DNA from 4 places in the Bradyrhizobium sp. 76 genome. Region 4 is predicted to be linked to each of the others. Evidence: predicted binding sites of a transcription regulator. Region 4 holds the regulator's gene; each other region holds the start of a gene.

Region 1 (3,431 bases), 380 kb from region 4:
TGCATGACGCCCTACGCGGGAAGCCATTGCCGGTCCGGACGAACCTCGTTAGGCCTGTGATCACATCGACACAGGGGACGCGAAGGGATGACTGAAGCCGCCAGTTCTGGAGCTGCCACGGGCGCAATGAGCGGCCTGCGCGTCATCGATCTCACGCGCGTGCTCGGGGGTCCCTATTGCACCCAGATCCTCGCCGACCATGGCGCCGACGTGATCAAGGTCGAGCCGCCCGCCGGCGACGAGGTGCGCGACTGGGGCCCTCCTTTCCACGAAGAAGACGCGGCCTATTTCATCGGCATCAACCGCAACAAGCGCTCGATCGGCCTCGACCTCGCCTCCGAGGGCGGCCGGGCCGTGCTGCTCAAGATGCTGGAGAGCGCCGACGTCCTGATCGAGAACTTCAAGCCGGGCACGCTGGAGAAATGGGGCATCGGCAACGAGGTGTTGCGGGAAAAATTTCCGCGGCTCGTGCATTGCCGGATCTGCGGCTTCGGCGCCGACGGCCCGCGCGGCGGCAATCCCGGCTATGACGCCATCATCCAGGCCATGACCGGCATGATCGCGGCGACCGGCTCGCCCGAGAGCGGACCGATGCGGATCGGCGTGCCGCTGGTCGACATCGGCACCGGCCTCTATGCGGCGATCGGCATCCTGATGGCACTGTCGGAGCGGCAGCGCTCGGGCCAGGGCCAGTTCCTGGAGACCACGCTGTACGAGACCGGTCTCGCCATCATGCATCCGCACACCGCGAATTATTTCATGCATGGCAAGCCGCCGTCGCTCACCGGCAACGAGCATCCCAACCTCGTGCCCTATGCGATCTTCCCGACCAAGACCGACAACATCTTCATCGGCGTCGGCAATGACGGCACCTTCCGCAAGCTCGCCAAGGAGATCGGCAAGCCCGAGCTCGGCACCGATCCGCGCTTTGCGCGCAACAAGGACCGCATCGCCAATCGCGAGGCACTGCGGGCCGAGCTCGCCGCGGTGTTCTGCCAGCACGAGGCCGAGCCGCTGTGCAATCGCCTGCTCGCCGCGGGCCTGCCCGCAGGCCCCGTGCAGAAGATCGACCAGGCGTTGACCAACCCGCACACGATCGCGCGCGGCGATATCATCGAGAAGGATTGGTACAAGGGCGTGGCATCCCCGATCCGGCTCGATCGCAGCAAGCCGAGCCTGCGGCGCCTGCCGCCGAAATTCAGCCAGCACGCGGCCGAGGTGCTGGGCGAATTCGGCTACTCCAGGTCCGAGATCGACGCGATGGTCGAGCAGGGCACGGTCTGCGGACCCGAGCGCAAGCGCTAGCGCCTCGCCTTCCTCATCCGACGGCAATGCCGCACTGCGGTGCGGGCGCTCTGTGCATCGCGAACGGAGGACGCTGCGCGCGCGGCATTCGCCTATTTGACAGCTTCCCTTTTCCAGCGCTTGCCGCTTTCGTTTCGGCCGCTTACACAGTCATGTGAACGTCATATGGCGCTGCTAGCGCAAGCGATCATTTTTGACGGCCCAAGGGAGGTTTACTTGATGGCTCTTCGACACTTTGGAGCGGCTGCCGCTATTGCACTCACGGTTGGACTATCGGCCTCACCGGCCTTGGCCGTGACCGAAATCCAGTGGTGGCACGCGATGACCGGCGCCAACAACGACGTTATCGTCAAGCTCGCCACCGACTTCAACGCGTCGCAGAGCGACTACAAGGTGATCCCGACCTACAAGGGCAACTATCCCGATACGATGAACGCCGGCATCGCGGCGTTCCGCGCCGGCAACGCCCCGCATATCATGCAGGTGTTCGAAGTCGGCACCGCGACCATGATGGCCGCGACCGGCGCCGTGAAGCCCGTCTACAAGCTGATGGCCGACGCCGGCGAGAAATTCGACCCCAAGATCTACCTGCCCGCCATCACCGGCTATTATTCGACGTCGAAGGGCGAGATGCTGTCCTTCCCCTTCAACTCGTCCTCGACCGTGATGTGGGTCAACCTCGACGAGCTGAAGAAGGCGAACGTCGAGATTCCGAAGACCTGGCCCGAAACGTTCGAGGCCGCCAAGAAGCTGAAGGCTGCCGGTCACGACACCTGCGGCTTCTCGGGCTCCTGGATCACCTGGGTCAATCTCGAGCAGCTCTCGGCGTGGCACAACGTGCCGCTCGCCAGCAAGGCCAACGGCCTCGACGGCTTCGACACCGTGCTCGAGTTCAACGGACCGCTTCAGGTCAAGCATCTCGAAACCCTGGTCGAGCTGCAGAAGACCAAGACCTATGACTACGCCGGCCGCACCAACACCGGCGAGGGTCGCTTCACTTCCGGCGAGTGCCCGATCTACCTGACATCGTCGGCGTTCTTCGGCAACGTCAAGGCGCAGGCCAAGTTCGCCTTCACCGCCGTGCCGATGCCGTATTATCCCGACGTCAAGGGCGCACCGCAGAACTCGATCATCGGCGGCGCTTCGCTCTGGGTGATGGGCGGCAAGTCGGCCGAGGAATACAAGGGCGTCGCAAAGTTCCTGACCTTCCTCTCGGACACCGACCGCCAGGTCTATATCCACAAGGCCTCGGGCTACCTGCCGATCACCAAGGCGGCCTATGCCAAGGCGAAGGAAGAGGGCTTCTACAAGGATCAGCCCTATCTCGAGACCCCGCTGCTCGAGCTGACCAACAAGGAGCCGACCGAGAACTCGCGCGGCCTGCGCCTCGGCAACATGGTGCAGCTGCGTGACGTCTGGTCGGAAGAGATCGAGCAGGCGCTGGCCGGCAAGAAGACCGCCAAGCAGGCGCTCGATGCCGCCGTCGAGCGCGGCAACACGATGCTGCGGCAGTTCGAAAAGACCGCCGTCAAGTGAGGCAATGAGCGGCAGGCCGCGACCCGGCCTGCCGCTCTGCTGGCATCATGCAAAAGCAAGCCATTTTCCAGTCAAGGCTGTTACCGTACGCGCTGGTTGCGCCGCAGCTCGCGATCGTCCTGATCTTCTTCTATTGGCCGGCCCTGCAGGCGGTGATCCAGTCCTTCCTGCTCCAGGATGCGTTCGGGCTGTCGACCACCTTTGTCTGGTTCGAGAATTACGTCGAGCTGTTCAAGGACGCGGCCTATTTCGAGGCGATCGTCCGAACCTTCTTGTTCTCGTTCGCCATCGCCGTCTCGTCGCTGTCCTTCGCGCTGCTGCTCGCCGTGATGGCGGACAAGCCGCTGCGTGGCTCGATGCTCTACCGCACGCTCCTGATCTGGCCCTATGCGGTGGCGCCGCCCGTGGTCGGCGTGCTCTGGATCTTCATGCTGCATCCCTCGCTCGGCGTGCTCTCGCGCTACCTGCGCAACATGGGCATCGACTGGAATCCGCTGCTCGATGGCGACCAGGCCGCCGCGCTGATCATCCTCGCCGCCGCGTGGAAGCAGATCTCCTATAATTTCCTGTTCTTCCTCGCCGGCCTGCAG
Region 2 (3,431 bases), on a different contig from region 4:
CGCCACCTTCGATGATCGCGCCGGCGAGCGCCCCCAGCGCACCAATTGCCGCGAGCTGGCCCGGCAGATCGATCTCGCGCGAGCGAGCCCGCGTGGTTTCGCTGGCGTAACGCCAGCTCAGCCACAGGCCAATGAGTCCGACCGGCAGATTGACCAGGAAGATCGCGCGCCAGCCGACCAGCGTGATCAGCGCGCCGCCGACGAAGGGGCCGGCAGTGAGCGCGAGGCTCGCACCGGCGGCCCAGATTGCAACGGCGCGGCCGCGCTCGCGGTCGTCCGGATAGGCATGATTGAGCAGGGCAAGAGAGTTCGGCACCAGGATCGCCGCCGCCAGGCCCTGGACTAGCCGCGCCCCAATCAGCACGGTCGCATTGGGCGACAACGCGCAGGCGAGCGAGGCCACGGTGAAGATGGCAAATCCCGCCATGAAGACGCGCTTGGCGCCGATGCGGTCGCCGAGCGCGCCGGCCGTCAGGATGAATGCGGCAAATGCAATGGTGTAGGCGCTGACCACCCATTGCAGCTCGGCGACGCCGCCTCCGAGCGTCCTGCCCATCGCATCGAGCGCGGTGTTGACGATGGTGACGTCAAGCTGCACCACGCCATAACCAAGGCTCATCGCGGCAAGGGTGAGGGATGTCGCAAGGCGCGAGCCGGCATGCGGCGCGCCGGCTCCGAAGGCTTCGTATTTGACGGTGCTTACTCGCATGCTGCCATCTCGGTTGCAGCCCCATGCGAACGATACGCATCCAACCCGCCGTCATGTTACGACAACGATCGAATGATGGATGCATGATGGGATGTGATGCGCGAGCGTCGCGCGGACGGCCGCGCGACGCTCTGTCCTGATCCAGGCCGCGCCTGGCCCTAGCTCGCCGCGCGCAGGTTCACCTTGCTCTCGGCGAGAGTGGTCAGCTTCTTGTCGGTCGCTTTCTCTTCTTCCAACGTCTTGGCGAGCACGCTGGCGCAGTCGTTGCGGCCGAGTTGCTTCGCCCAGGCGATCAGACTGCCGTAGCGGACGATCTCGTAATGCTCCGCCGCCTGTGCCGCGTTGATCAGCGCCGCGTCGAGCACCGCCTTGTCGGCCACTTCGCCGGCGGTCTCGTCGGCTTCCTCGATGATGCCGTCGATCGCCGGGCAATCGACCGCCGTCACCTGCGCACCGTGCATCTTGAACACTTCCTCAAGGCGCTTCACGTGCTCTCTGGTTTCTTCGAGGTGCGTCAAAAAGCCCTGCTTCAGCTGCGGATCGGTCGCCTTATCCGCCATTTTCGGCAGAGCCTTGGTGAGCTGCTGCTCGGCGTAATAGATGTCCTGGAGTTGATGAACGAACAGGTCGTTCATGGTTTTGATGTCTTTTGTGAACAATCCCATCGGTCCGATCCTCTCGGGTTGTGGGAACACAGAGGCGCCGGCTTGCAGGAGAAGCCGGTTATTCCGCCATGTTCGATTGCTGATGCGGCACTAACCAGCGCAGGGCATCGTCGTTCCAAAAAAGCCCGCATCCCTTGCGCTGGAACAATGTTGGCCGTGCAGGATCTGAGACCATGTCACAGACGGACGCGACCGATCCCACGACTCATATGCTTAACGCGCGTCCGATGTGAACCGCGTATGACAAAGTGGCTGGTCCAAGCTGGTCCAAGGCAGAACCTATCCTTGTCAAGGGCTGCACAAGTCACTGTTTTTGCCTTAAATGAGCTACATCATGCCTAGCGATCCAAGCCCACATCGGGCACTGATCGCATCCGACTGGCCAATGTCTGGCCTGGTCGGTCTTGCCCCCCGCCGGGAGGATGAATGCACGGACTGCTGACCGCGCTGAAGCGCGGCTTCAAGAGATGGATCGGCTGGCGGCGCCTCGGCGTTGCGGCGAGCGTCTTCATCATTGCGTTCGCGATCACCACGCTGGTACGGACGCTCAAGGGCATCGACACCGGGGTCATCCTGACCGCGTTGACCGAGATCCCCCGCGGTAACATCGGGCTGGCGGCGATCTGCGTATGCTTCGCGTTCTGTACGCTGACCTTCTACGATTTTTTTGCACTGCGAACGATCGGCAAGAAGCACGTGCCCTATCGCATCGCAGCGCTCTCCAGCTTCACATCGTATTCGATCGGCCACAATATCGGCGCAACCGTCTTTACTGGTGGCGCGATCCGCTTCCGGATCTATTCGGATTACGGGCTGAATGCGATCGATGTCGCAAAAATCTGCTTCCTGTCGGGCCTGACCTTCTGGCTCGGTAACATCTTCGTGCTCTCGATCGGCATGGCCATCCATCCGGATGCCGCCTCCTACATGGATCAGCTGCCGTCGTCGATCAACCGGCTGATTGCGCTCAGCGGCCTCGCCTCGATCGGCGCGTATCTGGTCTGGCTGTGCATGGGCGAGAAGCGCCGCGAGCTGGGCCAGAAGGGCTGGAAGGTGGTGCTGCCGTCAGCGCCGCTGACGCTGGTGCAGATCCTGATCGGCGTCGTCGATCTCGGATTCTGCGCGCTGGCGATGTACCTTCTGGTGCCGGCCACGCCGCAGATCGACTTCCTTTCGCTCTCCGTGGTGTTCATTTTGGCGACATTGCTCGGCTTTGCCAGCCACGCCCCCGGTTCGCTCGGCGTGTTCGACGCCGCCATGCTGGTGGCGCTGCCGGAGTTCGGCCGCGAGCAGCTTCTGGCCACGCTCCTTGTCTTCCGCATTCTCTATTTCGTGATCCCGTTCGGACTGGCCATCTCCATCATGGGCACACGCGAGCTCTGGATGAATGTGGTGGAGCCCTGGCAGGAGCGCCGACGGCTGGCGGAGGCCTGCGCGCAGGCCAACCTGCCCAAGCAGGTGGCAGCGATGGAGCGCGAGCGGTCGCTGCGGCAGGCCAGCAAGCGCTGAGCATGATCCGAAAAAGTGCGAAGCGGTTTTCCGGAAAGATCATGCTCCAACGATAGTCCGCTAGACGCCGGCCAGCAAAACCGTCAGACCGATGTTGCAGGCGGAGAGCAGCTCTCTTATTTCCGCCTCAACTTTGCCGTTGAAAATGCGGGCCATGACCCCTGTATCCCTTCGCCGTTTCCTCGCTGGTGCCCTGCTGCTCGCCGGGCTCCTCACCGCCCTGCCGCTGGAGCGGGCGGCCGCGCAGGACGCGGGCGCCATGCAGATCAGCTGGGAGGTGCGCAACCGCTTCCGGCTGTTCCGCGAAGAGCGCGACTTCCTGCTCCATGTCGAGAACGCACGTAACCGCAGCATCCTCGCCGCCGAGCAATCGCTGGAGCTCCAGAGCGAGGGCCGCGGCTGGGCCCGCAACATGGTCAACCGGCTCTGCATCGACCTCCAGGGCCGGGTCAACCAGCCCTGCACCCGCGACAACACGAAGGAAAACTATCTCACCCCCCTCGACCATCCCGTCACCGTGCGTCTCGCCGGCGCGGTGCCGGTCGGCG
Region 3 (3,431 bases), on a different contig from region 4:
GCGAGCCCGATCACGGCATCGCCGGCGGCGATGTCCTTGCGCGGCAAGAGCGTGCCCCGCTCCGCAGCGCCGACGGCAAAGCCGCCGAGGTCGTAGTCGCCGTCCTTGTAGAGGCCGGGCATCTCGGCCGTCTCGCCGCCGATCAGGGCGCAGCCGGATTCGCGGCAGCCTTCGGCGACACCGGCGACGATCGATGCGGTCGCCTCCGGATCGAGCTTGCCGCAGGCAAAATAGTCCAGGAAGAACAGCGGCTCGGCGCCCTGCACCACGAGGTCGTTGACACTCATGGCGACGAGGTCGATGCCGATCCCGCCATGCAGGCCGGTCTCGATCGCGATCTTGACCTTGGTGCCAACGCCATCGGTCGCGGCCACCAGGATGGGATCCTTGAAACCGGCCGCCTTGAGGTCGAACAGGCCACCGAATCCGCCGATTTCGGCGTCGGCGCCGGCCCGCGCGGTTGCGCGCACCATTGGCTTGATCAGGTCGACCAGGCGGTTGCCCGCGTCGATATCGACGCCTGAATCGGCGTAAGTGAGGCCGTTTTTGCGGTCGGTCATGCCCGATTTCCAGTGGGTTTGCGGCTGGTTACGTCGAATTCCGGGGACGCGCAATGGCTCGCATGGCGCGCCTCCGTATACTATGTAGAGATATCAACCGGTTCAGCCTCCAAAGGGCCGAATTCGAGGTCAGGCCGGGTGCCGGGAAGCGCCGTGTGAGTATACCGAACATCATTACTTTGGGCCGCATCATGCTGGTCCCGATCATCGTCTGGGCCATCGTGTCGAGCCAAATGGAGGTGGCGTTCGCCGTCTTCCTGATCGCCGGGATCAGCGACGCGGTCGACGGCTTCCTTGCCAAGCGCTTCAACATGACGAGCGAGCTCGGCGCCTTGCTCGACCCGCTCGCCGACAAGGCGCTGCTGGTCTCGATCTACATGGCCTTGGGCATCTGGGGCGCGATTCCGCGCTGGATCGTCATCCTAGTGGTCTCGCGCGACATCATGATCGTCGCCGCCGTGATCATATCGTGGCTGTTCGACCGCCCTGTGGAGATGAAGCCCTCGAAGGTATCCAAGCTAAACACTGTGGCCCAGGTGGCGTTCGCAGCGCTGGTGTTGGCCGCCCTCGCCTTCGGCTTCAAAGCCGGTCCTTATGATATAATCTTGATGGGCCTCGTTACGGTCTTCACGCTCTCCTCCGTGTCGCTCTATCTCGTTGAGTGGTTGCGGCACATGAGCACGATCGAGGCCAAGTGAGTTGGGAAGCGGCCCCCGCAAAAGGCCAACTCCCGCTCGATGAAGTCGCATCTCGTCAAACGAAGCCGGCACGCCGGCACGGAGCAAAGCAAGCGTGCCAGGCCGCGTTCATCCCCGACAATTGGCGTTTTCGCTTCCGCATGCGGAGAGCCTGAGCCGGGACAATTTCCTCGAAGGCCCCGTTAATGCCGCCGGTCTTGCCCTCATCGACGCCTGGCCGGAATGGCCGAACCGGATCATGTGGCTGGCCGGCCCGGAAGGAAGCGGCAAGAGCCATCTCGCCGCGATCTGGGCCGAGGCTTCAGGCGCCCGCTCGACCACGGCCAATGGGCTGACCGCCGAAGCCGTCCCGGCCGCGCTCGCCACCGGCGCGCTGGTGGTCGAGGACCCCAAGGCCAGGGAATTCGACGAGCGCGCCCTGTTCCATCTGATGAATCTGGCGCGCGAGGACGGCGCCTACGTCCTCTTCACCGGACGCGAGGCGCCCGCTTCTCTCGAGATCGAGCTTGCCGACCTGCGCTCGCGGCTCCGCGCCGTCCCTGTTATCTCGCTGCTGCCGCCTGACGACCAGCTCTTCCGCGGCCTGATCGTCAAATTCTGCGCCGACCGCCAGCTCGCGGTGGACGAGAGCGTGGTCGGCTACCTCGCCACTCGCCTGGAGCGGTCCTCGGCCGCCGCCCGACGGGCTGTCGACCTGCTGGACACCGAGGCCCTGCGCCTTGGCCGTCCCGTCACCCGGGCCCTGGCAGCCGAGCTGCTCCGGGATGTCTGACCAAGGCGGCTTGACGCGGCCGGGCGGCGGAACATCAATGTCATCGAAACGTCATCGCTCTAACACATGCTCCCGCGGATTTTGCGCGTAAGTCGCAAATTGGGGCGAACTGGATGGATCGACTTCTGATGGACTCTGCGCAAGCTGTTGAAGTTAAAGAAAAAGCCCCGGAAGCCGAAGGCCCGCCGGCGATCGCATCGAGCCCCGAGCGGTTCATCAATCGCGAGCTCTCTTGGCTGCACTTCAACCGCCGCGTCCTGGAGGAATCGGTCAATCCCAGCCACCCCATGCTGGAGCGGGTGCGATTCCTGTCGATTTCAGCGAATAACCTCGACGAGTTCTTCATGGTCCGCGTCGCCGGCATCAAGGCCCAGGTGCGCGAGGGCATTGCCGAGCGCAGCCCCGACGGTCTGACCCCGTCCGAGCAGCTCGCTCTCATCAACCGGACCGTCTCGCAGCTTGCGTCCGACCAGCAGGCGATCTGGCGCGACCTGCGCGGCACGCTTGCCGACGAGGGCATCGTGCTGGTCGAGGGCAAGGAGGTCACCAAGGCGGAACGAACCTGGATCGAGGACTACTTCCTCAGCAACGTGTTCCCGCTGCTGACGCCGCTCGCGATCGACCCGGCCCACCCCTTCCCGTTCATTCCGAGCCTCGGCTTCACCATCGCGCTCCAGCTCACGCGCGCCGCCGACGGCAAGCAGATGAACGCGTTGATCCGCATGCCCGGCAAGATCGACCGCTTCATCCGCCTGCCGGCCGAGGGCAAGGTCGTCCGGCTGATCTCCCTGGAGCAGGCCACCGCTCTGTTCATCAACCGCCTGTTCCCCGGCTACAATCTGCACGGCCAGGGCGCATTCCGCGTCCTCCGCGACTCCGAACTCGAAATCGAAGAAGAGGCCGAGGATCTCGTCCGCCTGTTCGAGACGGCGCTGAAGCGCCGTCGCCGCGGCTCCGTGATCCGACTCGAGATCGACGCCAAGATGCCGGAACAGCTGCGCAGCTTCGTGCAGCACGCGCTGTCGACCGCCGACGACGAGGTGTTCCTGGTCGACGGCGTGCTCGCCATGAACGAGCTCTCGCAGCTCACCCGCCTCGACCGGCCCGACCTGGAATTCACCCCTTATGTGCCGCGCCATCCCGAGCGCGTGCGCGAGCAAGGCGGCGACATCTTCGCTGCGATCCGACAGAAGGACCTCGTCGTCCATCACCCCTACGAATCCTTCGACGTCGTGGTGCAGTTTCTCCAGCAGGCCACGCGCGACCCCGACGTCGTCGCCATCAAGCAGACGCTCTACCGCACCTCCAGCAACTCGCCGATCGTGCGTGCGCTCGTGGAAGCCGCCGAAGCCGGCAAATCCGTCACCGCGCTGATCGAGCTGAAGGCCCGCTTCGACGAGG
Region 4 (3,431 bases):
CCGGCGTGCTGCTCGCGACCGCCCGCGTCGCCGGTGAAACCGCGCCGCTGCTGTTCACCGCGCTGTCGAACCAGTTCTTCAGCCTCGGCCTGAACAAGACGATGGCGAACCTGCCGGTGACCATCAACAACTTCGTGCAGAGCCCCTATGCCTATTGGAAGCAGCTGGCCTGGAGCGGCGCGCTGCTCATCACCCTGACCGTTCTTGCCCTTAATATTTTCGCGCGCATCCTTGGCGCCGAGAGGACCGCAAAATGAGTGATCTTTCCGTATCGATGAGCGCGTCAGGTGGACTGCCGCACGCGGCAGTGCTGCCGGAGGCGCCCCCCAAGGTGACCGTGCGCAACCTGAACTTCTATTACGGCGAGCACCATGCGCTGAAGAACATCAACCTGACGCTCGGCGCCAACCGTGTCACGGCGTTCATCGGTCCGTCAGGCTGCGGCAAGTCGACCCTGCTGCGCATCTTCAACCGGATGTACGACCTCTATCCCGGTCAGCGCGCCACCGGTCAGCTCATGCTCGACCAGACCAACATCCTCGACGGCAAGCTGGACCTCAATCTGCTGCGCGCCCGCGTCGGCATGGTATTCCAGAAGCCCACGCCGTTCCCGATGACGATCTACGAGAACATCGCGTTCGGCATCCGTCTCTATGAGAAGATCTCGAAGTCCGAGATGGACGGCCGCGTCGAGAAGGCGCTGCGCGGCGGCGCGCTGTGGAACGAGGTCAAGGACAAGCTCAACGCCTCCGGCCTGTCGCTCTCCGGCGGCCAGCAGCAGCGCCTCTGCATCGCCCGCACCGTCGCGGTGCGGCCCGAGGTGATCCTGTTCGACGAACCCTGTTCGGCGCTCGACCCGATCTCGACCGCCAAGGTCGAGGAGCTGATCCAGGAGCTGTCCGAGGATTACACGATCGCGATCGTCACCCACAACATGCAGCAGGCGGCGCGCGTCTCCGACAAGACCGCCTTCATGTATCTCGGCGAGTTGATCGAGTTCGACGACACCAGCAAGATCTTCACGTCGCCGTCCGACCGGCGCACGCAGGATTACATCACCGGCCGGTTCGGCTAGGAGACGCGACATGGGTTCTGAACATACCGCAAAGGCCTTCGACACCGACCTCCAGGAACTCACGCGCCTGGTCGCCGAGATGGGGGGTATCGCCGAGCGCATGATCGTCGAGTCCGTCGACGCATTGATCCGCCGCGACGTCCCGCTCGGCCAGCGCGTCGTCGCCATCGACACCGAGCTCGACGCGCTGCAGAAGCGCATCGAGGAGCGCGCGGTGTTGACCATCGCCCGCCGCCAGCCGATGGCGGTCGATCTGCGCGAGATCGTCGGCGCCATGCGCGTCGCGACCGATCTCGAGCGCATCGGCGACCTCGCCAAGAACATGGGCAAGCGCGTCGCAGCGCTGGAGACGGACTTCCATCCACTCAAGCTGTTCCGTGGCCTCGAGCACATGACCGACCTCGTGCAGCAGCAGGTCAAGTCGGTGCTGGACGCTTATGCCGCGCATGATTTGCCAGCGGCGATGGCGGTGTGGAAGGGTGACGAGGAAGTCGACGCCATCTGCACCTCGCTGTTCCGCGAGCTCCTCACCTACATGATGGAGGATCCGCGCAACATCTCGTTCTGTATTCACCTGATGTTCTGCGCCAAGAACATCGAGCGGATCGGCGACCACGCCACCAACATCGCCGAGACCGTGTTCTACATGATCGAGGGCCAGGCGATCACCGACAAGCGGCCGAAGGGCGACATGACGACCTTCGCCAACACGGTACCGAACACCTGAAGACTTAAGGGAGCGACGACCCGATGGGCGCACGCATTATGGTGGTTGAGGACGAGGAAGCCCTGACCGAGCTTCTCCGCTACAACCTCGAAGGCGACGGCTATGACGTCGAGACGGTGATGCGCGGCGACGACGCCGACACCCGCCTCAAGGAGCACATCCCCGATCTGATCGTGCTCGACTGGATGCTGCCGGGCCTGTCAGGCATCGAATTGTGCCGGCGGCTTCGCACCCGTCCCGAGACCAAGCAGCTCCCGATTATCATGCTCACCGCGCGCGGCGAGGAGAGCGAGCGGGTGCGGGGTCTTGCGACCGGCGCCGACGATTACATCGTCAAGCCATTCTCGGTGCCGGAGCTACTGGCGCGCGTGAAAGGCCTGCTGCGGCGCGCAAGCCCGGAGCGGCTCGCCACCGTCCTCGCTTTTGGCGACATCGAACTCGACCGCGACAAGCGCCGCGTGGCGCGCTCGGGCCGGCCGATCGATCTCGGTCCGACCGAATATCGCCTGCTGGAGTTCTTCCTGGAGCACCCGGGACGGGTGTTCTCGCGCGAGCAACTGCTCGACAGCGTCTGGGGCCGCGACATCTATATCGACGAGCGCACCGTCGACGTGCATATCGGCCGCCTGCGCAAGCTGCTCAATCTCGGCCGCGAGCAGGACCCGATCCGCACCGTCCGCGGGGCCGGTTACGCGCTGGATGATCGGTTTGCGAAGGCGGAGCAGGTGTAGGGTTGCAGCTTTGTTTCTTGGCAAGCTGTCCCCGAATTCTTCGACGTCGTCCCGGACGAGCGAGCGAAGCGAGCGCTGATCCGGGACCCATAACCACCGAACGTGGTTTGGCGAAGACTCGGAGTGACCCCTTTCGCGCAACAACCGCGCGCTCCGAGTATGGGTCCCGGCCCCCGTGCGCATTGCGCACTAGGCCGGGACGACACGGAAATTGAACCTTCTTCGCGCGACGACTTGCCGTAATTACCGCGGGCCCGGCTTCACCGGTGCGCGGCGCCGATCCGACGCCGGCTGGTAAGCGACGCGCGAGTGCTGGGCGCAATAGGGCAGGCCGGACAGCGCCCGTCCACCGCAGAAGAAGAAGTCCGGGCTCGAGGGATCGCCGACCGGCCAGTGGCAGGTCGCCTCGTTCAATTCCAGCAGCGACAGCCGCTGGCTCATCGGCACCACGTTGTCATAGGTGACCGGATCCGGCTCAGCCTCGACCTCGAAGGCCTGCGCCAGCGCGGTGTTGCCGCGCGAGATCGGGCGGCTCACCCGCATCATGTGCTGCGCGGGGCGCGCCTTGCGCGGCCGCGGCGCTGCCGACGAAGGGCTCTTGGCGCGGCCCGAAAGGCCGAGCCTGTGCACTTTGCCGATCACGGCATTGCGGGTCACATTGCCGAGCTCCGCCGCGATCTGGCTGGCCGAAAGTCCGGCCTCCCAGAGCTTTTTCAGCTGCTCGACGCGATCATCGGACCAGGTCAAAACCGTCATTGCACCCTTTCCCTCGCTGCGCGCCCGCCATCCTGGGGCCTCGCAGCGAATGCCTAAGCCTTCAAAAACCCGTGCCGCCAGAATCCCTTAAGGCTCGCCGGGCGCGTCTTGAACGCCCGAACGTTTACGCCGGTACATAAGG

The links. Region 4 encodes PhoB, which activates phosphate uptake and scavenging genes when phosphate is short. Its sites were predicted from a motif close to TGTCATNNANCTGTCAT; they were not measured.
Region 1: a site for PhoB is predicted at 1,454-1,470, ahead of ugpB (sn-glycerol-3-phosphate ABC transporter substrate-binding protein UgpB). Genes of this name have one in related genera too.
Region 2: a site for PhoB is predicted at 1,604-1,620, ahead of IVB48_RS14340 (YbhN family protein). Genes of this name have one in related genera too.
Region 3: a site for PhoB is predicted at 2,069-2,085, ahead of IVB48_RS38920 (RNA degradosome polyphosphate kinase). Genes of this name have one in related genera too.

Annotation. Positions count from the first base shown of each region.
Region 1 is NZ_JADPIS010000103.1:413,892-417,322, forward strand. It holds gene IVB48_RS28235 (CaiB/BaiF CoA-transferase family protein) at 88-1,305, shown strand; gene ugpB (sn-glycerol-3-phosphate ABC transporter substrate-binding protein UgpB) at 1,525-2,841, shown strand; gene ugpA (sn-glycerol-3-phosphate ABC transporter permease UgpA) at 2,889-3,431, shown strand, end outside.
Region 2 is NZ_JADPIS010000059.1:398,648-402,078, forward strand. It holds gene IVB48_RS14330 (MFS transporter) at 1-709, opposite strand, end outside; gene IVB48_RS14335 (ferritin-like domain-containing protein) at 868-1,374, opposite strand; gene IVB48_RS14340 (YbhN family protein) at 1,801-2,883, shown strand; gene IVB48_RS14345 (hypothetical protein) at 3,038-3,431, shown strand, end outside.
Region 3 is NZ_JADPIS010000149.1:714,973-718,403, reverse strand. It holds gene purM (phosphoribosylformylglycinamidine cyclo-ligase) at 1-560, opposite strand, end outside; gene IVB48_RS38930 (CDP-alcohol phosphatidyltransferase family protein) at 716-1,258, shown strand; gene IVB48_RS38925 (DnaA/Hda family protein) at 1,353-2,030, shown strand; gene IVB48_RS38920 (RNA degradosome polyphosphate kinase) at 2,159-3,431, shown strand, end outside.
Region 4 is NZ_JADPIS010000103.1:38,396-41,826, reverse strand. It holds gene pstA (phosphate ABC transporter permease PstA) at 1-257, shown strand, start outside; gene pstB (phosphate ABC transporter ATP-binding protein PstB) at 254-1,075, shown strand; gene phoU (phosphate signaling complex protein PhoU) at 1,086-1,802, shown strand; gene phoB (phosphate regulon transcriptional regulator PhoB) at 1,826-2,533, shown strand; gene IVB48_RS26595 (GcrA family cell cycle regulator) at 2,777-3,289, opposite strand.